Regions from separate parts of the Streptomyces sp. cmx-18-6 genome, predicted to be linked through region 1. Evidence: predicted binding sites of a transcription regulator. Region 1 holds the regulator's gene; each other region holds the start of a gene.
What was found. Region 1 encodes HrcA, which represses chaperone genes, less so after heat shock. Its sites were predicted from a motif close to TTNGCACTCNGNNNNNCNGAGTGCNAA; they were not measured.

Region 1 (7,574 bases):
GCACCATGTCGAGCGCCGCCGTGTACGGGGCGGTCCCGTGGCCGGCCAGTAACTGCACCGGCACCCGTCTCGTGGGGTCGGCGTTGGCTCTGTACAGCAGCCTGACGATGTCCTCGACCCGCCCGTCGACGTCGAACTCGTCCGAGGTGTCCTCGGCCTTGATCACCACCAGGGGCATCACCGGCCGGTTCTTCCGGTACTCGCCGATCAACTGCCGCATCAGGTCGAAGACGTTGGAGGCCGCCTCGTTGTCCGCGTCCTCGTGCCAGCTCTCGCGCCCCATCGCGTTGCCCTTCCCCCGTGAACCCGGCCCGTGCCCCACTCTCCCTAACCGATGATGCGCGTGGGGCGCAGGTATTCACAGGGATCGGTACCCGATCCTCCCCAAGAGGACGGCAACGGGACGGCCACAGGGTGGCGACAGGGCCGGGACATCACTCCGGAAGGGTGACGAAGTCGATCAATTCCTCTACCCGACCCAGGAGTTGGGGTTCAAGATCCTTGTAGCTGCGGACCTTGGACAGGATGTGCTGCCAGGCCGCCCCGGTGTTCTCCGGCCACCCCAGCGCCCGGCACACCCCGGTCTTCCAGTCCTGCCCCCGGGGCACCGCCGGCCACGCGTCGATCCCCACCGACGACGGCTTCACCGCCTCCCACACGTCGATGTACGGGTGGCCCACCACCAGCACATGGGGGTCGGAGACCTGCGCCGCGATCCGGGACTCCTTGGAGCCGGACACCAGGTGGTCCACCAGCACCCCGAGCCGGGCGTCCGGCCCCGGCGAGAACGCGCCCACGATGGCCGGCAGGTCGTCGACGCCCTCCAGGTACTCCACCACCACGCCCTCGATGCGCAGGTCGTCGCCCCACACCCGCTCGACCAGCTCCGCGTCGTGCCGGCCCTCCACATAGATCCGCCCCGCCCGCGCCACCCGCGCCCGCGCACCGGGCACCGCCACCGAACCGGAGGCCGTACGGGTGGGGCGCACCGGACCGCCGGGCCCCGGGCGCACCAGCGTGACCACCTTGCCCTCCAGCAGGAAGCCGCGCGGCTCCATCGGGAAGACCCGGTGCTTGCCGAACCGGTCCTCCAGGGTCACCGTGGGCCCCTGAGCCGTCTTCTCGCAGCGGATCACCGCCCCGCAGAAGCCGCTGGCGACCTCCTCCACGACCAGATCGGGTTCGGCGGGGACCTCGGGCACGGGGGCGGACCTCTTCCACGGCGGGGTCAGGTCCGGCTGGTAGCTGCGCATGGCACGACGATAATTCGCCGTACGCGCTCCCAGGGCGCACCCCGCCCCGAAGATCGTCACCTCGGAGTTCCGCGCCCCGCCCGGGAGATGCTCACCCCGCAGATCCGCCCCCGCCCCGGAGACCCTCACCCCACCCCGAACCGCTCCGCCAGCGCCCCCCGCTGCGCCCGGACGAACGCCGCGTCCACCACCGCCCCGTGCCCCGGTACGTACACCGCGCCCTCGCCGCCCAGTTGGAGGAGCCGGTCCAGGGCGGCGGGCCAGCGCGAGGTGATCGCGTCCCGGCCCGCCTGCGGCTCGCCCGACTCCTCCACCAGGTCCCCGCACAGCACCACCGCGGGCTCCCCGTCCGTCCCCGGGACCAGCACCGCGAGGTCGTGGCCGCTGTGGCCCGGGCCCACGTTCGCCAGCAGCACCTGGCGGCCGCCGCCCAGGTCGAGGGTCCACTCGCCGGTCACCTCGTGGTGCGGGACCACCAGGGCGTCCACCGCCCGGTGGGCCTCCTCCTCCGCGAGGCCGTGGTGCACGGCCGAGGCGCCCAGCTCGTCCGCCGAGCGCCGCAGCAGGGCGGCGACGCCCACCGCCCCGTACACCTGGACCCCGGCGAACGCCGCCGTGCCCAGCACATGATCGAAGTGCGGGTGGCTCAGTGCGATATGCGTCACCCTCCGGCCGAGCAGCGCCTCGGCCTGCCCGCGCAGCTCGACGCCCTCGCGCAGGGTGGAGCCGGTGTCGAACAGCAGCACCCCGTCCGGCCCGGCCACCAGCGCGACCGTGGCGTCCCAGCCCGGCAGGCGTCGCCGCCCGATACCGTGGCCCAACCGCTCCCAGCCGAAGTCTTCCCAAGCGACGTCCATGCGACGACGCTATCGGGGCGACGTGCGCGGTCCCGGGGCGGCGTGGCCGGTCGGCCTTGCCCCCGCCCCACCCCACCCCCGTACACTGACCGGTGGGTAGCTGGCACTCGTACGCACCGAGTGCCAGACGGATACCGGAGTTCAGACACCGGAGAACGACAGCTGGAGGTGTGCGCCATGCTCAGCGAACGCAGACTCGAAGTGCTGCGCGCCATCGTCCAGGACTATGTCGGCACCGAGGAGCCGGTCGGCTCCAAGGCGCTCACGGAGCGGCACCAGCTGGGGGTCTCCCCGGCCACCGTCCGCAACGACATGGCGGTGCTGGAGGACGAGGGCTTCATCGCGCAGCCGCACACGAGCGCGGGGCGCATCCCCACCGACAAGGGGTACCGCCTCTTCGTCGACAAGCTCGCCGGCGTCAAGCCGCTCTCCTCGCCCGAGCGCCGGGCCATCCAGAACTTCCTCGACGGCGCGGTCGACCTCGACGACGTGGTCGGCCGGACCGTGCGGCTGCTCGCGCAGCTGACCCGGCAGGTCGCGGTCGTGCAGTACCCCTCGCTGACCCGCTCGACGGTCCGGCACGTGGAGCTGCTGTCGCTCGCCCCCGCCCGGCTGATGCTGGTCCTGATCACGGACACCGGCCGGGTCGAACAGCGTATGATCGACTGCCCCGCGCCCTTCGGCGAGGCATCCCTCGCGGATCTGCGGGCCCGGCTCAACAGCCGGGTCGTCGGACGCCGCTTCGCGGATGTCCCGCGCCTGGTGCGGGAGCTGCCGGAATCCTTCGACAGCGAGGACCGGGGGACGGTTTCCACGGTTCTTTCCACCCTCCTCGAAACACTGGTCGAGGAGACGGAGGAGCGGCTGATGATCGGCGGCACCTCCAACCTCACCCGCTTCGGGCACGACTTCCCTGTGATGATCCGGCCGGTGCTGGAAGCACTGGAGGAGCAGGTCGTCCTGCTGAAGCTGCTCGGTGAGGCCACGGACTCAGCCATGACCGTGCGGATCGGGCACGAGAACGCCCACGAGGGGCTCACCTCCACGTCCGTCGTCGCGGTCGGCTACGGTTCGGGCGACGAGGCAGTCGCCAAACTCGGCGTGGTCGGACCGACCCGCATGGACTACCCCGGAACGATGGGAGCGGTACGCGCAGTGGCACGTTACGTCGGACAGATCCTGGCGGAGTCGTAAGTGGCCACGGACTACTACGCCGTACTCGGCGTACGCCGCGACGCATCTCAGGACGAGATCAAGAAGGCATTCCGTCGGCTCGCCCGCGAGCTGCACCCGGATGTCAACCCGGATCCGAAGACCCAGGAGCGGTTCAAGGAGATCAACGCCGCTTACGAGGTGCTGTCGGACCCGCAGAAGAAGCAGGTCTACGACCTCGGCGGCGACCCCCTCTCGGCGGGCGGCGGCGGTGGCGCGGGCGGTTTCGGAGCCGGTGGCTTCGGCAACTTCTCCGACATCATGGACGCGTTCTTCGGAACGGCCTCGCAGCGCGGGCCCCGCTCGCGCACCCGGCGCGGCCAGGACGCCATGATCCGGCTGGAGATCGACCTCGCGGAGGCGGCCTTCGGCACCACCAAGGACATCCAGGTCGACACGGCGGTCGTCTGCAACACCTGCAGCGGCGAGGGCGCGGCCCCCGGCACGTCCGCCCAGACCTGTGACATGTGCCGCGGCCGCGGCGAGGTCTCGCAGGTCACCCGGTCCTTCCTGGGCCAGGTCATGACCTCGCGGCCCTGCCCGCAGTGCCAGGGCTTCGGTACGGTCGTGCCGACGCCGTGCCCGGAGTGCGCAGGCGACGGCCGCATCCGCTCGCGCCGCACGCTCACGGTCAAGATCCCGGCGGGCGTCGACAACGGCACCCGCATCCAGCTCGCCGGCGAGGGCGAGGTCGGCCCCGGCGGCGGCCCGCCCGGCGACCTGTACGTCGAGATCCACGAGCTGCCGCACTCCGTCTTCCAGCGGCGCGGCGACGATCTCCACTGCACGGTCACCATCCCGATGACGGCGGCGGCCCTCGGCACCAAGTGCCCGCTGGAGACCCTGGACGGCGTCGAGGAGATCGACATCCGGCCCGGCACCCAGTCCGGCCAGTCCGTGCCCCTGCACGGGCGGGGCATCACGCACCTGCGCGGCGGCGGCCGGGGCGACCTCATCGTGCACGTCGAGGTGATGACCCCCTCCAAGCTCGACGCGGAGCAGGAGCGGCTGCTGCGGGAGCTGTCCAAGCTGCGCGGCGAGGAACGGCCGCTGGGTCAGTTTCAGCCAGGTCAGCAGGGGCTTTTCTCCCGGCTGAAGGACGCCTTCAACGGCCGCTGAAGCCCTTTCCGCCTTTCACCGCACCGCCCCCCGGTCACCTGCCGGGGGGCGGTGCGGTGTTCGGTGGGAGAACCGGTCACGCCAATCGCTGGCTGATTCGGCCCTGTGCGGCGGACGTGGCACGATGCGGTCATGCCCTCCGAGTTGACCGATCTCTGCCGGTATCCGATCGTGCAGGCCCCCATGGCGGGCGGCGCGTCCGGACCCCAGCTCGCCGCGGCCGTCGCCGAGGCGGGCGGGCTCGGGTTCCTGGCCGCCGGGTACAAAACGGCGGACGGCATGTACAACGAGATCAAACAGCTGCGCCGGCTCACCGGCGGGCCGTTCGGCGTCAACCTCTTCATGCCGCAGCCCGCGCTGGCCGACCCCAGCGCCGTCGAGGTCTACCGCCACCAGCTCGCGGGTGAGGCGGCCTGGTACGAGACCCCGCTCGGCGACCCCGACAGCAGCGGCGACGACGGGTACGAGGCGAAGGTCGCCATCCTGCTGGAGGACCCCGTTCCGGTGGTCTCCTTCACCTTCGGCTGCCCCGTCCGCGACACGCTCGACGCCTTCGCCAGGGCGGGGACGTACACCATCGTCACGGTCACCTCCGCCGAGGAGGCCCAGGGAGCCCAGTGGGCCGGGGCCGACGCCGTCTGCGTCCAGGGCGTCGAGGCGGGCGGCCACCAGTCCACCCACCGCGACGACCCGCAGGCCGACCACACCGGCACCGGGCTGCTCTCCCTGGTCACCCAGGTCCGCGAGACCGTGCAGATCCCGGTCGTCGCCACCGGCGGCCTGATGCGCGGCGCACAGATCGCCGCCGTCCTCGCGGCGGGCGCGGACGCCGCCCAGCTCGGCACCGCCTTCCTGATCTGCCCCGAGTCCGGGGCCCACCTGCTGCACAAGCAGGCCCTGACCAACCCGCTGTTCGTCCGCACCGAACTGACCCGCGCCTTCTCCGGGCGGCCCGCGCGCGGCCTGGTCAACCGGTTCGTCCGCGAGCACGGCCCGTACGCCCCCGCCGCCTACCCCCAGGTCCACTACCTCACCACCGGGCTCCGCCAGGCCGCCGCCAAGGCCGGGGACGCCCAGGGGATGGCCCTGTGGGCGGGGCAGGGCCACCGGATGGCCCGCGAACTGCCCGCCGGCGAGCTGATCGAGCTGCTCGCCGCCGAACTGGAGGCCGCCAGGGCGGCCCTGAGCCCGAGGAGCCCCCGGTGACCGCACCGGTCTTCGTCGTCGAACGGATGCCCACCGAAGGGGAGTTCGTCCTCGACGGCCCCGAGGGGCGGCACGCGGTGTCGGTCAAGCGGCTGGAGCCCGGCGAGGAGCTGGTCCTCACGGACGGCCTCGGCCACTGGGCGGAGGGCGCCGTCCGGGCCGCCGAGGGCAAGGACCGCCTCACCGTCACCGTCCGCGGCGCCGTCCGGGAGGAGCCGGAGCCCACGCCCCGGATCACCGTCGTCCAGGCGCTCCCCAAGGGCGACCGGGGCGAACTGGCCGTCGAGACGATGACCGAGACCGGCGTCGACGCCATCGTGCCGTGGCAGGCCGCCCGCTGCATCACCCAGTGGAAGGGCGAGCGGGGCGCGAAGTCCCTGGCGAAATGGCGCGGTACGGCACGGGAGGCGGGCAAGCAGTCCCGCCGGGTGCGCTTCCCCGAGGTCGCCGAGGCCATGACGACGAAGCAGGTCGCCGCCCTGCTGGCCGGCGCCGACTTCGCCGGGGTCCTGCACGAGGACCGCGACCACGACAGCACCCCGCTCGCCACCGCCGAACTCCCCGCCACCGGCTCCATCGTGCTCGTCGTCGGCCCCGAGGGCGGCGTCTCCCCGCAGGAACTGGCCGCCTTCGCGGAGGCGGGCGCGCGCCCGTACCGGCTGGGCCGCAGCGTGCTGCGTACGTCCACGGCGGGGACGGCCGCGACCGCGCTGCTGCTGGGACGCACCGGCCGCTGGGGCTGAACCTCGGGCTGGGCGGCCCCGTCCGTGCGGGGTCCGGCGATAGCATGCCCGTACCACTGATCACCAGCGAACGAGGAGGCCCGGAGCCATGGCGGGAGAGCCGCAGACCGACTGCCTGTTCTGCAAGATCATCTCGGGAGACATCCCGGCGACCATCGTCCGCGAGAGCGACACGACCGTCGCCTTCCGCGACATCAACCCGCAGGCACCGACCCACATCCTGGTCATCCCCAAGGTCCACTACCCCGACGCCGCCTCGCTCGCCGCCGCCGAACCGCAGATCGCCGCCGACGTGCTGCGCGAGGCCGGAGCGGTCGCCGCCGACGAGAAGGTCGACGGCACCGGCTACCGGATCATCCTCAACACCGGCTCCGGCGCGGGCCAGACCGTCTTCCACGCGCACGCCCACGTCCTGGGCGGCCGCGGCCTCCAGTGGCCCCCCGGATAACGCCCGCCTCGTAGGAGCCCGACCCCATGTCCGTACGCGAGCTGGTGGTACTCGGCACCGCCAGCCAGGTCCCCACCCGGCACCGCAACCACAACGGCTATCTGCTGCGCTGGGACGGCGAGGGCATCCTCTTCGACCCCGGCGAGGGCACCCAGCGCCAGATGCTGCGGGCCGGGGTCGCCGCGCACGACATCGACCGGATCTGCGTCACGCACTTCCACGGCGACCACTCCCTCGGGCTCGCCGGGGTCATCCAGCGCATCAACCTCGACCAGGTGCCGCACCCCGTCACCGCCCACTACCCGGCGAGCGGGCAGCACTTCTTCGACCGGCTGCGCTACGCCACCGCCTACCGCGAGACCGTCCGGCTGACCCAGACCCCGGTCGCCGGAACCGGCGGGGTCCTCGCCGCCACGGCCTCGTACACCCTGGACAGCCACCGGCTCTCGCACCCCGTCGAGTCGTACGGCTACCGCCTCACCGAACCCGACACCCGCCGCATGCTGCCCGCCCTCCTCCAGGAGCACGGCATCGCCGGGCCGGACGTCGGCCGCCTCCAGCGTGCGGGCGTCCTCGGCGGCGTGACGCTGGAGCAGGTCTCCGAGGAGCGGCGCGGGCAGCGGTTCGCGTTCGTCATGGACACCCGGCTCTGCGACGGGGTGTACGCGCTCGCCCAGGGCTGCGACATGCTCGTCATCGAGTCGACCTTCCTCGACGAGGACGAGAAGCTCGCCAC
Region 2 (7,574 bases), on a different contig from region 1:
TCAAGCCGAGCCTGGACGCGTTCCGCGCGGCCGGCCTCGCCTCCGCCTGACCATCCCGACCGCAGCAGCCAGAAAGGCGTCCGCCATGAGCGTCAAGGTCCGCATCCCCACCATCCTCCGCACGTACACGGGCGGCCAGGCCGAGGTCACGGCGGAGGGCGCGAAGCTCTCCGAGGTCATCGAGTCCCTGGAGAAGGACCACCCGGGCATCGCCGCCCGCGTCCTGGACGACCAGGGCAAGCTGCGCCGCTTCGTCAACGTGTACGTCAACGACGACGACGTGCGCTTCGAGGGCGGCCTGGACGCGGCCACGCCGGACGGCGCCGGCGTCTCGATCATCCCGGCGGTGGCCGGCGGCTGCTGAGCCGCACTTTTTCCGCGGGGGCCATCGCGCCCTCACCTGAACGCAGTTGCCCCCTCCGCGACACCGTGCGGAGGGGGCAGTTCGCATGGTTGAGCGCGGTACAATTGGGGAAGCCCCCTCCGCTGCCTATGCCGCCCGCATATGAGAATGCGCCCGGCCTCGTTAAGAAGCAGCCAATGTAGGTGAACCCCTTGCGGCATAAGTGCCCTTTGCCTGGCCCGACTTGCCCGTAAATTTCAGTAATCCCGCATATTCGGGCGTTCACCTGTGCCCAGAATTCTCGTCCGATTGACCTGTTGCAGAGGGCAGTTGGGCGGATACATTCAGCCGCGGTCGACGCGCTTCGGCGCCGCGCACCCTCTCCTGTCGGAGGGTGAGTTGCGACCCGGGTCCGCGAAGTGCGGTCCCGCGCAAGGGCCAGTAATAGGGGAGTTAGGCATGGCTCAGGGCACCGTCAAGTGGTTCAACGCGGAGAAGGGGTACGGCTTCATCGCGGTCGACGGTGGTGCGGATGTTTTCGTCCACTACAGCGCGATCCAGATGGACGGGTACCGCACCCTCGAAGAGGGTCAGCGAGTTGAATTCGAGATCTCGCAGGGCCAGAAGGGGCCCCAGGCCGACATGGTCAAGCTCGCCGTCGGCTGAGCTCGGCGCGGTCGTCCGACGACTCTACTCACGCACGAAGGGCCTGACTCCGGATCCGGGGTTCGGGCCCTTCGTGCGTCCCGGGCGCGGCGCTCGGACTGCCCGGGCGCGGCGCCGGGAACGGCCCGGGATCGCGTCGGGGCCGCATGGCCGGGCTTGGCCGGAGGCGCTTGCACTCTCGGGGGTCGAGTGCTAATCATTGGCGTTAGCACTCTCCAGGTGAGAGTGACAGAAACTTGGACCGGGCCGGTGAGGCCCGCAGGCGCGGTGGGGCAAGGAACCACCACGCACGCAGGCCGTCCGTCGCGGGCGCCTCTCGGTCCGGAGTAAATCCACCCCTGTCCGGGAGGACCACTTCACATGGCCAAGATCATCGCGTTCGACGAGGAGGCACGGCGCGGTCTCGAGCGCGGGATGAACCAGCTCGCCGACGCCGTCAAGGTCACCCTCGGCCCCAAGGGCCGTAACGTCGTCCTCGAGAAGAAGTGGGGCGCGCCCACGATCACCAACGATGGTGTTTCCATCGCCAAGGAGATCGAGCTCGAGGACCCGTACGAGAAGATCGGTGCGGAGCTGGTCAAGGAGGTCGCCAAGAAGACGGACGACGTCGCCGGCGACGGTACGACCACCGCCACCGTTCTCGCCCAGGCTCTCGTCCGCGAGGGCCTGCGCAACGTCGCCGCAGGCGCCAACCCGATGGCCCTCAAGCGGGGCATCGAGAAGGCCGTCGAGGCCGTCTCCGCCGCGCTGCTGGAGCAGGCCAAGGACGTGGAGACCAAGGAGCAGATCGCTTCGACCGCCTCCATCTCCGCCGCCGACACCGAGATCGGCGCGAAGATCGCCGAAGCGATGGACAAGGTCGGCAAGGAAGGCGTCATCACGGTCGAGGAGTCCCAGACCTTCGGTCTGGAGCTTGAGCTCACCGAGGGCATGCGCTTCGACAAGGGCTACATCTCGGCCTACTTCGCGACCGACATGGAGCGTATGGAGGCGTCGCTCGACGACCCGTACATCCTGATCGTCAACTCGAAGATCGGCAGCGTCAAGGACCTCATCCCGCTGCTGGAGAAGGTCATGCAGTCGGGCAAGCCGCTGCTGATCATCGCCGAGGACGTCGAGGGCGAGGCGCTCTCCACCCTGGTCGTCAACAAGATCAAGGGCACGTTCAAGTCCGTCGCCGTCAAGGCTCCGGGCTTCGGCGACCGCCGCAAGGCCATGCTCGCGGACATCGCCATCCTCACCGGTGGCACCGTGATCTCCGAGGAGGTCGGTCTCAAGCTGGAGAACGCCGGCCTGGACCTGCTCGGCCGTGCCCGCAAGGTCGTCATCACCAAGGACGAGACCACGATCGTCGACGGCGCCGGTGACAGCGACCAGGTCCAGGGTCGCGTCAACCAGATCCGTGCCGAGATCGAGAACTCCGACTCGGACTACGACCGCGAGAAGCTCCAGGAGCGTCTGGCGAAGCTGGCCGGCGGCGTGGCCGTCATCAAGGCCGGCGCCGCCACCGAGGTGGAGCTCAAGGAGCGCAAGCACCGCATCGAGGACGCGGTGCGCAACGCCAAGGCCGCCGTCGAGGAGGGCATCGTCGCCGGTGGTGGCGTGGCTCTGCTCCAGGCCGCTGCCGTCTTCGACAAGCTCGACCTCACGGGCGACGAGGCGACCGGCGCGAACGCCGTGAAGCTCGCGCTGGAGGCCCCGCTCAAGCAGATCGCCGTCAACGGTGGTCTTGAGGGCGGCGTCGTCGTGGAGAAGGTCCGCAACCTGCCGATCGGTCACGGCCTCAACGCCGCGACCGGCGAGTACGTCGACATGATCGCCGAGGGCATTCTCGACCCGGCGAAGGTCACGCGCTCCGCTCTGCAGAACGCCGCGTCCATCGCCGCGCTCTTCCTCACCACCGAGGCCGTCATCGCCGACAAGCCCGAGAAGGCCGGCGCGGCCGCTCCGGGCGGCATGCCGGGCGGTGACATGGACTTCTGATCGGGTCCTTCCGACCGGTCGAAGCTCCGCGTACGTCCCACAGGGGCGGTACCTCCTTCACGGGGGGTGCCGCCCCTGTGGCGTATCCGGGGGGTGCTGGGACACTGCGGGGGAGCGGTGGATGTGTTTTCGTACGGGTACGGGTACGGGTACGGGGGCGGGGCGGCCATGACGGCTACGCGGGCGGGGTACGGCGAGTCGGGACACGGCGATTCGGGACGCGGAGGGCGCGAGGGACGCGAAGGGCGTGAAGGGCGCGGGAGAGGCGGGGGAGGCCGGCGGTGGGGCGCAGGGCATCTCAAGGGGGCCGGGCTCGTCCTCCTGGGCGCGGCCCTGTTCGCGGCGGGACTGTTCGTCGTGGCGACGGGCACGGGCCTCTCCGGCCTCCTCGGGATGCGGGTGGCGACCTTCGGTCATGTCGACTGCCGCGACACCCGCACCAGCAAGGGCCAGACCGTGTGGCACTGCTTCGGTGAAGCGGAGGGGGTCGGGCGCACCCGGATCACCTTCGCGGACCACGACGGGCGCGACGACCCCGAGACGATCACCGCGACCCAGGTGTTCGACGGCGGGCGGTGGTACGCCCACTCCTCGACGGTCGTCGGCTACGGCATGATCCCGCTTCTGGTGGGCGCGGGCACGGGTTCGTGGGGCGTCTACCGGTTCCGCGAGGCGGGTGCGGGGCAGCGGTTTCGGTAGGAGTAGGAGGAGGAGTGCCGGCCGTTCCGGCGGGCGGGGCGGGGGCGCCGGCCGTTTCGGCGGCCGCGCCGGTCGATTCGGTAGGCGTTCCGGCCGTCCGGCAGGGCGGGCAGCGTGTTCGCCATGCGGAGTTGCCGCACCGCTGAGCGCCACAGGGCGCAGGTGAGCGGCCAAAGCGGTCGAAGGCGGGGTGGGTGGCCGTCGCCGGGGCGGTCGGCATGGCCGAATGCTTACTTGCCGTGGTCTTCCCCTTACGGCAGCGCGAGTTCGCCCCTGTTCGCCGATCTCGGTGGCGTACCCGGAAGTCGTGCTGTAGGGCGGCGCGCGGGCGTCGGCCGGGTGCCGTCCGGGTGTCGTCCGGGGCGGTCCACCCGATTCGTGCGCGGGCGGGTCGCTGTCCTGCCAGCTCACCGCGCGGTCCGGCGGCAACGCACCGCCATTGGTCCAGTCCACATGGAGGCCGGACCTCTTGGGTGCGGCACCGGTGTGCGAGTGCACATGCCCGCAATCCGGGCTCTTTCCGACGCCCCGCCGCCCGGTCCGATGGGCCGGAATAGCCGGGTCCGGATCCTCTCCCTCACGCTATCCGGCCAACTTTGCGCGGTAAGTCGGAATCATGCGTACCGGTTCTGCGGTGGGCAATGATGACCCTGGTGTTCACGTGGTGAACACCCGTCGCAGTAATAACTCCAGTTATGCGGACATTCGTTGGGCATAACGGTCGTCACCAGCACAGAAGGGAAGGTGTCATGAAGCAGCAGAAGAAGGCTTATGTGAAGCCGTCGCTGTTCAAGCAGGGCGACTTTTCGAAGAAGACCGCCGGCTACTTCTACGGCTCGTACAAGGAGTACTGGGTTCGCCGCATCGTCTACTAGGCCACCCGGTTCCTTGTTCATGGTGTGAGAACTTCCGAAAGGTGAAGATGCCCGGCCAACCGCGCGACTACTTCGTCGTCCTGCCGGACAGCGTGGCGGGCCACGCGGTGGCCGGGCAGCTTCCCGCCCCGGAAGGGGCACCGGAAGTGACAGGAGCGGCCCCGGCGGTGGGCGACGTCCTGACCGTCGCCCACCCGTCCGGCCGCCCCTGGATCGTCGCCCGCCCGCTGGTCCGCAAGGTCAGCCACCTGGCGCGCGGCGACGACGCCCTCGCCCTCATCGGCCCCGACCGCGTCCCCGAGAGCGTGCTCGCCGGGATCCTGGAGGGCGCGCGCGACCGGGCGGGCCTGGAGCGCCGCCTCGCCCGGCTGCCCGGCCTCTACCACGTCGTCGCCCGGCTCTCCGGCGAGACCTGGATCCGGGGAACCGCCTCCGGGCTGCGCCGGATCTACCACGTCCGGCACCCGCAGGCCGGGACCGTCGCCTCCGACCGCCCCGCCGTCCTCGCCCACCTCACCGGCGCACCCCTGGACGACGGCGCGCTCGCCCTGCGCCTGCTCGACTTCCTGCCGCACCCCCTGAGCCGCCGCGTCCTGTGGCGGGGCGTGCACGAGACCGGGGCCGGGTACGGCCTCGCCCTGCCCGCCGCAGCACCGGGCACGGCCGCCGCCCCCGGCCCCCGCGAGCACCGCTGGTGGGAGCCCCCGCCGGCCGAACTCCCCCTCGCCGAAGGGGCCCGGAGGCTGCGGGACGCCGTCGCCGCCTCCGTACGCGCCCATGTCGGCGGCCTGGACCGGATCAGCTGCGAGCTCTCCGGCGGCATGGACTCCACCTCCCTCACCTTCGCCGCCCGGGCGACCGGGCCCGCCGAGCTGTCCCTGCTGACCGTGGCCGCCCGGGACCGTTACAGCGAGGACGAGAGCTGGGCGCGCAGGGCGGTCGAGGAGGCGGCACACAGGACCACGGACCACAGCGCGGACTCCACCGACCTGCGCCACCACGTCATCCCCGCCGACGACGCCCCCTACTTCTACGCCGACCTCGCCGCGTCCGCCGCCGAGCTCAACGACGAACCGCTCCCCGTCGCCCCCGGCCGGGCCCGCGCGCACCTGCTCCTGAGCCGCGCTCACGCCACCGGCTCGCGCTACCACCTCACCGGCTACGGCGGCGACGAACTCTTCCTGGGCCTGCCCCACGCCTACCAGGACCTCTTCCACGGCAACCCGTTCACCGCGTGGAGCCGCCTCAGCGGACTGCGCCACCAGCTCGGCTGGCCGCTCCTGCCCACCGTGAAGGCCCTGCTGGACCGCACCGACTTCGCACGCTGGACCGCCGGGGCGATCACCGTCGAACCGCAGTCCCTCACCCGTGTCCCGCTGCTCTCCTGGGGTGTGCGGCAGTCCCTGCGCCCCTGGTTCACCGAGCACGGACGCACCCTCATCACCGAGGAGTTCCGGGCCGCCGCCGAGCAGGCCGAGCCGATCGACCCGAGGCGCGGGCGGCACGTGGACATCGACGCCGTACGGATGGGGGCCCGGCACTTCCAGGCGATGGAGGACGTCGGCATGACGATCGGGCTGCCGGTCGCCGCGCCCTTCTACGACGACCGGGTCCTGGAGGCGACCCTCGCTGTGCGGGTGGCCGAGCGCATCAGCCCCTGGCGCTACAAGCCGCTGCTCGTCGAAGCGATGCGCGGTGTGGTGCCGGACGCGCTGCTGGCCCGTACGACAAAGGACCACATGTCCTCCGACGAACACCAGGGCCTGCGCGAACACGCCCCGGAACTCAAGGAGTTGTGGACCGGCTCCCGGCTCGCCGAACACGGCCTGGTCGACGCCCGCCACCTCCTGCGGCTCGCCGCCGAACCCTTCTCGCCCGTCCTGGTCGAGCACTCCATCAGCTCCACCGTGGCCGGGGAGACCTGGCTCCGCACGGCCGAGAACGCCTGGCCCGACGCACCCCACGGACGTACGACGACGATCAGCGAGGCAGCCCTGTGAAGCTCAGAAAAGGCATCGCCGTCACCACCACCGAGTACGGCGGCGTCCTCCTCGACGAGAAGGACGGCAGCTACTGGCAGTTGAACGACACCAGCATCGTCGTCGTCGACACCCTCGCGGCGGGCCACGCCCCCGAGGCCGCCGTCGAACGGCTCGTCGCCGAGTTCGACGTCGAGCGCGCCGAGGCGGAGTCGGACGTGGCGGAGCTGACCCGGCAGCTCGTCGAGGCGAAGATCCTGCGCCCATGACCACCGAGATGACGATGCCCCGCCGGGGCGCGGGCCCGGGCGGACTGCGGCTGCGCACCGCCATCGCCGCCGCGTTCGTCCTCGCCCGCTTCAAACCGGGCCGTCTGCGCCGGGTGCTGACCCGGATCAGTCGCGGGGCGCGCCCGGCCTCGTACGACACGACGCTGGAGGTGTACGAGGCCGTCGTCGCCACCAGCCGCCGCTGCGCGGGCCGTTACGGCTGCCTGCCGCGCTCGGTCGCCATCGCCCTGGCGTGCCGGATGTCCGGTGTCTGGCCCGACTGGTGCGCGGGGGTCCGGACGGCTCCGCCGTTCTCGCCGCATGCTTGGGTGCTGGCAGAGGGCCGGACGGTCGGGGAGCAGGCGGAAGCGGCCGATCTGCGTCCCTTGATGGTGGTGACGGTACGCGAAGGGGGTCCGGGTGAGCACGGCGGCGACGACGACGGCGGCAGCGGCAGAGGCGGCGGGCAGCCCGCCTGAGCCCGAGGGGGCGGGCCCGTCCGCTGCGCAGGGCCCCCCGCCCCCCGAGAAGCCGAAGCCCCCCGGCCCCTCCCCCCTGCGCCTCCTCCTTGCCCGGGTCCGCCCGCACCGGGGCGTCCTCCTGCGCGCCGGCCTCCTCTCGCTCGCCGGGTCGGCGGCCGGGCTCGCGATGCCGCTCATGGCGAAGTACGCCGTCGACGCGTTCGCCGCCGACCGCTCGCCACTCACCCCGCTCGTCGCGCTCACCGCACTCGTACTCGCCGGAGCCTGCCTCTCCGCAT
Region 3 (7,574 bases), on a different contig from region 1:
GCGGGTGCCGGGGTGTTCGGCCCGCAGGGCCGCCAGCGCGCCGGGGACCAGGGTGGAACTGCCGCTGGGGAAGGAGACGAGCCGGACCCGGCCCGCCCGCAGCCCGGCGATGGCGGCGACCTCCTCCTCGGCCGCGGTCAGCCCGGCGAGGATGCCGGAGGCGTGCCGCACCAGTGCCTCACCCGCCTGGGTGAGGCGCATCTCGCGACCGGTGCGGATGAGCAGGGTGGTGCCCGCGGAGGACTCCAGCGCCTTCATCTGCTGACTGACCGCCGGCTGGGTGCAGCCCAGCTCGCGGGCGGCGGCGGAGAACGAGCCGGTGGCGGCGACGGCGCGCAGGACACGGAGATGGCGGGCTTCGATCACCCGTCCACCATAAGAGCTTCTTGGGTGAGAGGCGAATTAATGGCGTACCTCTTTGAGAGTTGAGCCATTAGCGTGACCCCATGAAATTGCTGAGCGTGAATGTCGGCCGGCCCACCCCCTCCCCGTCCGCCGGCGGCCCCGGCGGTCTGACCGGGATCGACAAGCGGCCGTTCGAGGGGGCCGTACGGGTCACCGATCCCGGCCCCAAGGGCGCGGGCGGCAGCGGGCTCGCCGGGGACGCCGTCTGCGACCTGCGGCACCACGGGGGCAGCGACCAGGCGGTCTACGCGTTCGCGCGCGAGGAGCTCGACGCCTGGGAACGGGAGCTGGACGGCCGGGAGCTGAGGGACGGGTCGTTCGGGGAGAACCTCACCACCCTCGGCGTCGACGTGAGCGGGGCGCTGATCGGTGAGCGCTGGCGGGTGGGGGCCGGACTGCTGCTGGAGGTGACCTCCGGACGCATCCCGTGCCGGACGTTCGCCGACCACATCGGGGAGAAGGGGTGGGTCCGGCGGTTCACCCGGGAGGCCGCCACCGGCGCGTATCTGCGGGTGATCGAGCCGGGCACGATCCGGGCCGGGGACCCCGTCGAGATCGTGCACCGCCCGGACCACGAGGTCACGGCGGCCCTCCAGTTCCGGGCCGTGACGACCGAGCGCACCCTGCTGCCGTCCCTGCTGGCGGCCGCGTCGGCGCTGCACCCGGAGGCGCTGCGCCAGGCCCGGGACTACGTGGCGGCGGGCGGTGGCCCCGGGGCGCGCGCGGGGCACTAACGTGCCGCGTATGACGACTGCACTGATCACGGGCGCGACGGCGGGTATCGGGGCCGCCTTCGCGCGGCGGCTCGCGGCCCAGGGGCACAACCTGGTGCTGGTGGCCCGGGACACCGGCCGACTGCGCGAGCAGGCCACCGAACTGCACGACCGGCACGGCATCGAGGCCGAGGTGCTGAGCGCCGACCTGTCCACGGACGCCGGGATCGAGGCGGTCGAGAAGCGGCTCGGCGACCGCACGCACCCGGTCGATCTGCTGGTCAACAACGCCGGGTTCGGCAACAAGGGGCGCTACCTGGAAGTGTCCATGGCCGATGAGCTGACGATGCTGAAGGTGCACTGCGAGGCGGTGCTGCGGCTGACCTCGGCCGCCGCCGCGGGCATGAAGGAGCGCGGCCGGGGCGCGGTGATCAACGTGGCGTCCGTCGCGGCGTTCGTGCCGCGCGGTACGTACGGGGCGTCCAAGGCGTGGGTCGTGCAGTTCACCCAGGGAGCGGCGAAGGACCTGGCGGGGTCGGGGGTGCGGCTGATGGCGCTGTGCCCCGGTTTCGTCCGGACGGAGTTCCATGAGCGGGCCGGGATGGGCACCGGCAACATCCCGGGGTGGATGTGGCTGGACGCGGACAAGCTGGTGGCGGCGGCGCTGACGGATCTGGCGCGGGGCAGGTCGGTGTCGATCCCGGACCCGCGCTACAAGGCGCTGATGGGGCTGGTGAAGGTGACGCCGCGCGGTCTGCTGGGCGGGGTCACCTCGCGTACGGGGCGGAAGTACGGGCCGCAGTAGACGCGTCGGGGACGCCCGCCGTACGGGCTCGGAACGGCACGAGGCCCGATACCCCCGCGACGGGGATACCGGGCCTCAGTGGTACCGGGAGGCACGGGCGTACCGGAGGGTACGGGATGTGCCGAGGGTACGGGCGTACCGGAAGGTACTAGTGGGAGTGGCCGTGACCGTGGCCGTGACCGGCGTCGCCCTCTTCCTCGGCCGGCTTCTCGACGACCAGGGTCTCGGTCGTGAGCAGCAGCGACGCGATGGAGGCGGCGTTCTCCAGGGCGGAGCGGGTGACCTTGACCGGGTCGATGACGCCGGCCTTGACCAGGTCGCCGTACTCGCCGGTGGCGGCGTTGAAGCCCTGGCCCTTGTCGAGCTCGGAGACCTTGGAGGTGATGACGTAACCCTCCAGGCCGGCGTTCTCGGCGATCCAGCGCAGCGGCTCGACGGCGGCGCGGCGGACGACCGCGACACCGGTGGCCTCGTCGCCGGTCTTGCCGAGGTTGCCCTCCAGGACCTTCACCGCGTGGACGAGGGCGGAGCCACCGCCGGAGACGATGCCCTCCTCGACCGCGGCGCGGGTGGCGGAGATGGCGTCCTCAAGGCGGTGCTTCTTCTCCTTGAGCTCCACCTCGGTGGCGGCGCCGACGCGGATGACGCACACGCCGCCGGCCAGCTTCGCCAGGCGCTCCTGGAGCTTCTCGCGGTCCCAGTCGGAGTCCGTGGACTCGATCTCGGCCTTGATCTGGTTGACGCGGCCCTTGACGTCGTCGGAGTTGCCCCCGCCGTCGACGATGGTCGTGTCGTCCTTGGAGACGGTGACGCGGCGGGCGGTGCCCAGCACGTCGAGACCGGCGCCGTCGAGCTTGAGGCCGACCTCCTCGGCGATGACGGTCGCACCGGTGAGGGTGGCGATGTCGCCGAGCATGGCCTTGCGGCGGTCGCCGAAGCCCGGGGCCTTCACCGCGACGGCGTTGAAGGTGCCGCGGATCTTGTTGACGACGAGGGTGGAGAGCGCCTCGCCCTCGACGTCCTCGGCGATGATCAGGAGCGGCTTGGAGCCGCCGCCCTGGATGACCTTCTCCAGGAGCGGGAGCAGCTCCTGGATGGAGCCGATCTTGCCCTGGTGGATCAGGATGTACGGGTCGTCGAGGACGGCCTCCATACGCTCCTGGTCGGTCACCATGTACGGGGACAGGTAGCCCTTGTCGAAGGCCATGCCCTCGGTGAACTCCAGGTCCAGACCGAAGGTGTTGGACTCCTCGACGGTGATGACACCGTCCTTGCCGACCTTGTCCATCGCGTCCGCGATGAGCTCGCCGACCTGGGCGTCCTGGGCGGAGAGCCCGGCCACGGCGGCGATGTCGGACTTGTCGTCGATCGGCCGGGCGGTCGCGAGGAGCTCCTCGGACACGGCCTTGACCGCGGCGTCGATGCCCTTCTTCAGGGCGGCCGGGGAGGCGCCGGCGGCGACGTTGCGCAGACCCTCGCGGACGAGCGCCTGGGCCAGGACGGTCGCGGTGGTGGTGCCGTCACCCGCTACGTCGTTGGTCTTGGTCGCCACCTCCTTGACGAGCTGGGCGCCCAGGTTCTCGTACGGGTCGTCGAGCTCGACCTCGCGGGCGATGGTGACGCCGTCGTTGGTGATGGTGGGTGCGCCGAACTTCTTGTCGATGACGACGTTGCGGCCCTTGGGGCCGATCGTCACCTTGACCGTGTCGGCAAGCTTGTTGACGCCGCGCTCAAGGGCGCGACGGGCGTCCTCGTCGAACTTCAGAATCTTCGCCATGGGCTGTACTTCCCTCTCGGACGAACTGCGCCCCTCGCCGCCCGGCTAGTTATTTCGCAGGGGGCCAGGGGCGCAGAACACAAGCAAACGTGGGTGAATTACTTCTCGACGATCGCGAGGACGTCGCGGGCCGAGAGGACGAGGTACTCCTCGCCGTTGTACTTCACCTCGGTGCCGCCGTACTTGCTGTACAGGACGACGTCGCCGGTCTTGACGTCGAGCGGAAGACGCTCGCCGTTCTCGAAGCGGCCCGGGCCAACGGCGAGGACGACGCCCTCCTGGGGCTTCTCCTTCGCGGTGTCCGGAATGACCAGGCCGGAAGCCGTGGTCTGCTCGGCGTCGAGCGGCTGGACCACAATGCGGTCCTCAAGCGGCTTGATCGCAACCTTGGAGCTGGTGGTCGACACGATCCGGTCTCCCCCTTCGGAGATCTCACGGGGTTTAGCAGTCAGTGGGCGGCGACCAGACCGATCCGTCGTCGCGGGTGCCGGACCTGCCCTGTCGCACAGTGTGGTGCTGGCACTCTCCAGGGGGGAGTGCCAGACCTGAGACTATGACCGCGATTAGCACTCGGTCAAGCGGAGTGCCAATTCACCACCCTCGCGCCTTCCCGATCCGGGGTGCGGCGGCCCCACGCCGTACCGGTCGGCATGGGGCCGTACGCAGTTCGCAGGGCAGGCGGAAGGGGTCAGACGTAGTCCTCCAGCTTCGCCACCGCGTACCCCTTGTCCGTGATGGTCTTCATGACGAGCCGGATCATGTCGGGCATCGTGCCCTTCCAGTCGCCCTTGCCCCGGAAGTGGGTGAGGACGATGTCGCCGGGGTGCAGGTCCCGGTCCCACTCGCGCCACTCCATGTGGTCGGCGAACGCCTCGGCGGACCACAGCGGTACGGCGGTGATCCCGCAGGTCCTGGCGGCGACGAGGGTGTCGCGGTTGTAGTTGCCGTAGGGCGGGCGGAAGAGGGTGGGCCGCTTCCCGTAGTTCTTGACGATCTTGTCCTGCTGGCCGCAGATCTCCCGCTTCTGCTGGGCGTAGGAGAGGCCGGGCAGATAGCGGTGGTTGAGCGTGTGGTTGCTGATGGTCACCCCGCGCTTCTGCATCCGCTTGAAGTAGCCGTAGTCGTCGTTGATGACGTAGTCGCTCAGGAAGGCGCTGTAGGGGATGTCCAGTTCGGTCATCATCCGCAGCAGTTCGGGGTCCTTCTCCGCCCCGTCGTCCATGGTGAGGAAGACGATCTTCTCCTTGGTGGGGACGGTGGTGAAGACGGGCGGCAGCCCCTCGTCGTCCCGCACCTCGAAGCCCTTGCGGGTGGTGATGCGCGGCTTCACCCTGGGCGGCTCGGGGGCGGCGAGCGGTGTCCTGGCCAGCCCCCACTTCTTCGCGGCGACGGCCCGTGCGGCCTGTTTCCGCTTGATCTCCTCGGCGTACGCGTCCAGGGCGCGCGCGGGGCCGCCCTGCTGGGCCGCTTCGCCCCGCTGGACGGCTTCGCCCTGCTGCCCGGCCGCGGGCTTCGCCGGACCGGCCGGGGCTCCCGCCGCGCCGCCGCCCGCCTCCGCCGCGCATCCGGAGGCGACGGCGGCGGCCAGCAGGGCCGCCAGCACGACGACGCCCGACCTGTGCCGCTTCATGGCTGATTTTTCGTTTTGTCGTACTAGCTGCATGGCGCCGCATCCTGCCAGCCGCCCGCCCGCCTCCGGCCCCGACACCGCGGGCAGCCGGGCGCCGTCCCTCGGCCGGCCCACTGGGACCCGGGCCGCCTCAGGACTCCGGCACCCCAGCACCCGGGGCGCCGCCAGGGCCGGCGGAACCCGCGCACCGGCGCACCGGCGGGCCGACGCACCGGCCACAATGGACCGGGTGAACGCAACGACCCCCGCCACCCCGGCCGGCGACCCCGGCGACCCCGCCCGCGCCGCCTTCGCCGCCCTGCGCACCCCCGAGGGCGAGCGCCTGCTGGACGAGCTGCGCGACCACGACCCCGCCGACGAGCTGGCCACCGCGACCCGGCTGCGCCGTGCGCACCCGGCGGAGCTGGTGTCGGCGGCCCTGGGGCAGGCGCGGCTGCGGCAGCGGGCGGCGGCGAAGTTCGGGGCGGCGGACGCGTACCGGATGTACTTCACGCCCAACGGCGTCGAGCAGGCCACCCGCACCTCGGTCGCCACCCACCGCGCGGCCCGCCTCGCCGGGCTCGGGGTGCGGAGCGTGGCGGACCTGTGCTGCGGCATCGGCGGCGACGCGATCGCGCTGGCCCGCGCCGGGATCGCCGTGCTCGCCGTGGACCGCGACCCGCTCACCGCCGAGGTGGCCCGCGCCAACGCCGAGGCGCTCGGGCTCGGCGCGCTGATCGAGGTGCGGTGCGCCGACGTCACGGAGGTCGACGCGTCTCCGTACGACGCGGTCTTCGTGGATCCGGCACGGCGTGGCGGACGCGGCAGGATTTTCGACCCGGAGGCGTACTCGCCGCCGCTGTCCTGGGCCACGGCCGCCGCCCTCAAGGCCCCCCGGGCCGCGCTGAAGATCGCCCCGGGCGTCCCGCACGAGGCGATCGGGCCCGAGGCGGAGGCGGAGTGGATCTCGGACGGTGGGGACGTCAAGGAGGCGGTGCTCTGGTACGGGGAGGGCTTCGCCCCCGGCTCGTTCCGGGCCACGCTGCTGCCGTCCGGGGCGACCCTGAGCGCCCCGGCCCCGCTGTCCCCGCCGCCGGTGGGCCCGGTCGGGCGCTATCTGTACGAGCCGGACGGCGCGGTGATCCGGGCGCACCTGGTCGCCGACATCGTGGAGCGGTGCGGGGGGCGGCTGGTGGACGAGACGATCGCGTACGTCACGAGTGATGTGCCGTACTCCTCCCCGTACGTCTCCGGGTACGAGATCACCGACCGGCTGCCGTTCAACATGAAGAAGCTGAAGGCGCTGCTGCGGGAGCGGGGCGTCGGCGTACTGACCGTCAAGAAGCGCGGCTCGGCGGTCGAACCGGAGGAGCTGCGCCGCCGGATGAAGCTCAGCGGCCCGAACGCGGCGACGGTGTTCCTGACCCGGGTGGCCGGAGCCCCGACGATGCTGCTCGGCCACCCGCTGGGCTGAGCCCGCTCGGCCACCCACGGGGCTGAGCAGAGGCGTCCGGTCCGGGCGTCAGCGGTGGCCGGGGCCGACCGGGGCCCGGACCGGGGCGCCCGGCGCCGGCACGGCGGCGGGCGCGGCCAGGACGCGCAGCACCCAGCGGCGGTGGGCCGACGCCTTGACCATGCCGATGAGTCCGGTCAGCCAGGCGACCATGCCGAGGCCCATCGTCATCGCGACCAGGCCGTAGGTGTCGTCGCCGGGCCGGGCGCTCGCCGGCCCGATCACGCAGAGCGCCAGCCCCGACGCGGCCAGGGCGAACGACAGCAGCAGCCACAGCAGGCTCACCCCGGGCAGCCGCAGTTCCCGGTCGCGCGGCGGGTCGCGGTCCAGCGCGCCCCACTCCACGAGCAGTCGGCGGACCTCGCGGTCGCGGACCAGGCCCAGGCAGACGAAGACGACGGCCGGGACCAGCAGGCCCAGGCCGGCGATCAGGATGGGAATCCCGACGATCACGCCGAGGATGTCGTACGTCCCCTCGACCATCATGATCGCGCTCCCGATCAGCAGCCAGGCGAACCCGGCCATCGCGGCCCACAGCGCCAGCATGCCGAGCCGTCCCGGCCCCATATGCATCCGGACCAGCTCGCGCAGGACCACCGCCCGGTCGGCGAGCATGGCCTCGCGGTCGGGCCAGGACCGTATCTCCACGGGCGGCGGGGGCGGGGGCAGCGGGGCACGAGGTGGCATGCACCAGACACTATCGGCCCCGGCTCGGCACCCCGCCGACGCGTCCCTCGCCGCCCGCGAACGGC

Region 2: groL (chaperonin GroEL) is a predicted target of HrcA. The motif match lies at 1,179-1,205, and genes of this name have one in related genera.
Region 3: groES (co-chaperone GroES) is a predicted target of HrcA. The motif match lies at 4,264-4,290, and genes of this name have one in related genera.

The regions. Positions count from the first base shown of each region.
Region 1 covers NZ_JAEBEP010000001.1:541,873-549,446, reverse strand. Annotated here, with positions in the region: gene ACLJPL_RS02570 (ABC transporter substrate-binding protein) at 1-283, opposite strand, end outside; gene ACLJPL_RS02565 (DUF3097 domain-containing protein) at 435-1,253, opposite strand; gene ACLJPL_RS02560 (MBL fold metallo-hydrolase) at 1,379-2,110, opposite strand; gene hrcA (heat-inducible transcriptional repressor HrcA) at 2,288-3,304, shown strand; gene dnaJ (molecular chaperone DnaJ) at 3,305-4,441, shown strand; gene ACLJPL_RS02545 (nitronate monooxygenase) at 4,574-5,647, shown strand; gene ACLJPL_RS02540 (16S rRNA (uracil(1498)-N(3))-methyltransferase) at 5,644-6,390, shown strand; gene ACLJPL_RS02535 (histidine triad nucleotide-binding protein) at 6,479-6,838, shown strand; gene ACLJPL_RS02530 (ribonuclease Z) at 6,865-7,574, shown strand, end outside.
Region 2 covers NZ_JAEBEP010000002.1:305,378-312,951, forward strand. Annotated here, with positions in the region: gene thrC (threonine synthase) at 1-50, shown strand, start outside; gene ACLJPL_RS06345 (MoaD/ThiS family protein) at 86-364, shown strand; gene ACLJPL_RS06350 (cold-shock protein) at 803-1,009, shown strand; gene groL (chaperonin GroEL) at 1,370-2,992, shown strand; gene ACLJPL_RS06360 (hypothetical protein) at 3,350-3,691, shown strand; gene ACLJPL_RS06365 (keywimysin-related RiPP) at 4,441-4,566, shown strand; gene ACLJPL_RS06370 (asparagine synthase-related protein) at 4,614-6,566, shown strand; gene ACLJPL_RS06375 (lasso peptide biosynthesis PqqD family chaperone) at 6,563-6,814, shown strand; gene ACLJPL_RS06380 (lasso peptide biosynthesis B2 protein) at 6,811-7,293, shown strand; gene ACLJPL_RS06385 (ABC transporter ATP-binding protein) at 7,235-7,574, shown strand, end outside.
Region 3 covers NZ_JAEBEP010000007.1:134,332-141,905, reverse strand. Annotated here, with positions in the region: gene ACLJPL_RS18420 (LysR family transcriptional regulator) at 1-366, opposite strand, end outside; gene ACLJPL_RS18415 (MOSC domain-containing protein) at 447-1,139, shown strand; gene ACLJPL_RS18410 (SDR family NAD(P)-dependent oxidoreductase) at 1,150-1,923, shown strand; gene groL (chaperonin GroEL) at 2,072-3,700, opposite strand; gene groES (co-chaperone GroES) at 3,799-4,107, opposite strand; gene ACLJPL_RS18395 (polysaccharide deacetylase family protein) at 4,389-5,330, opposite strand; gene ACLJPL_RS18390 (THUMP-like domain-containing protein) at 5,551-6,783, shown strand; gene ACLJPL_RS18385 (hypothetical protein) at 6,832-7,509, opposite strand.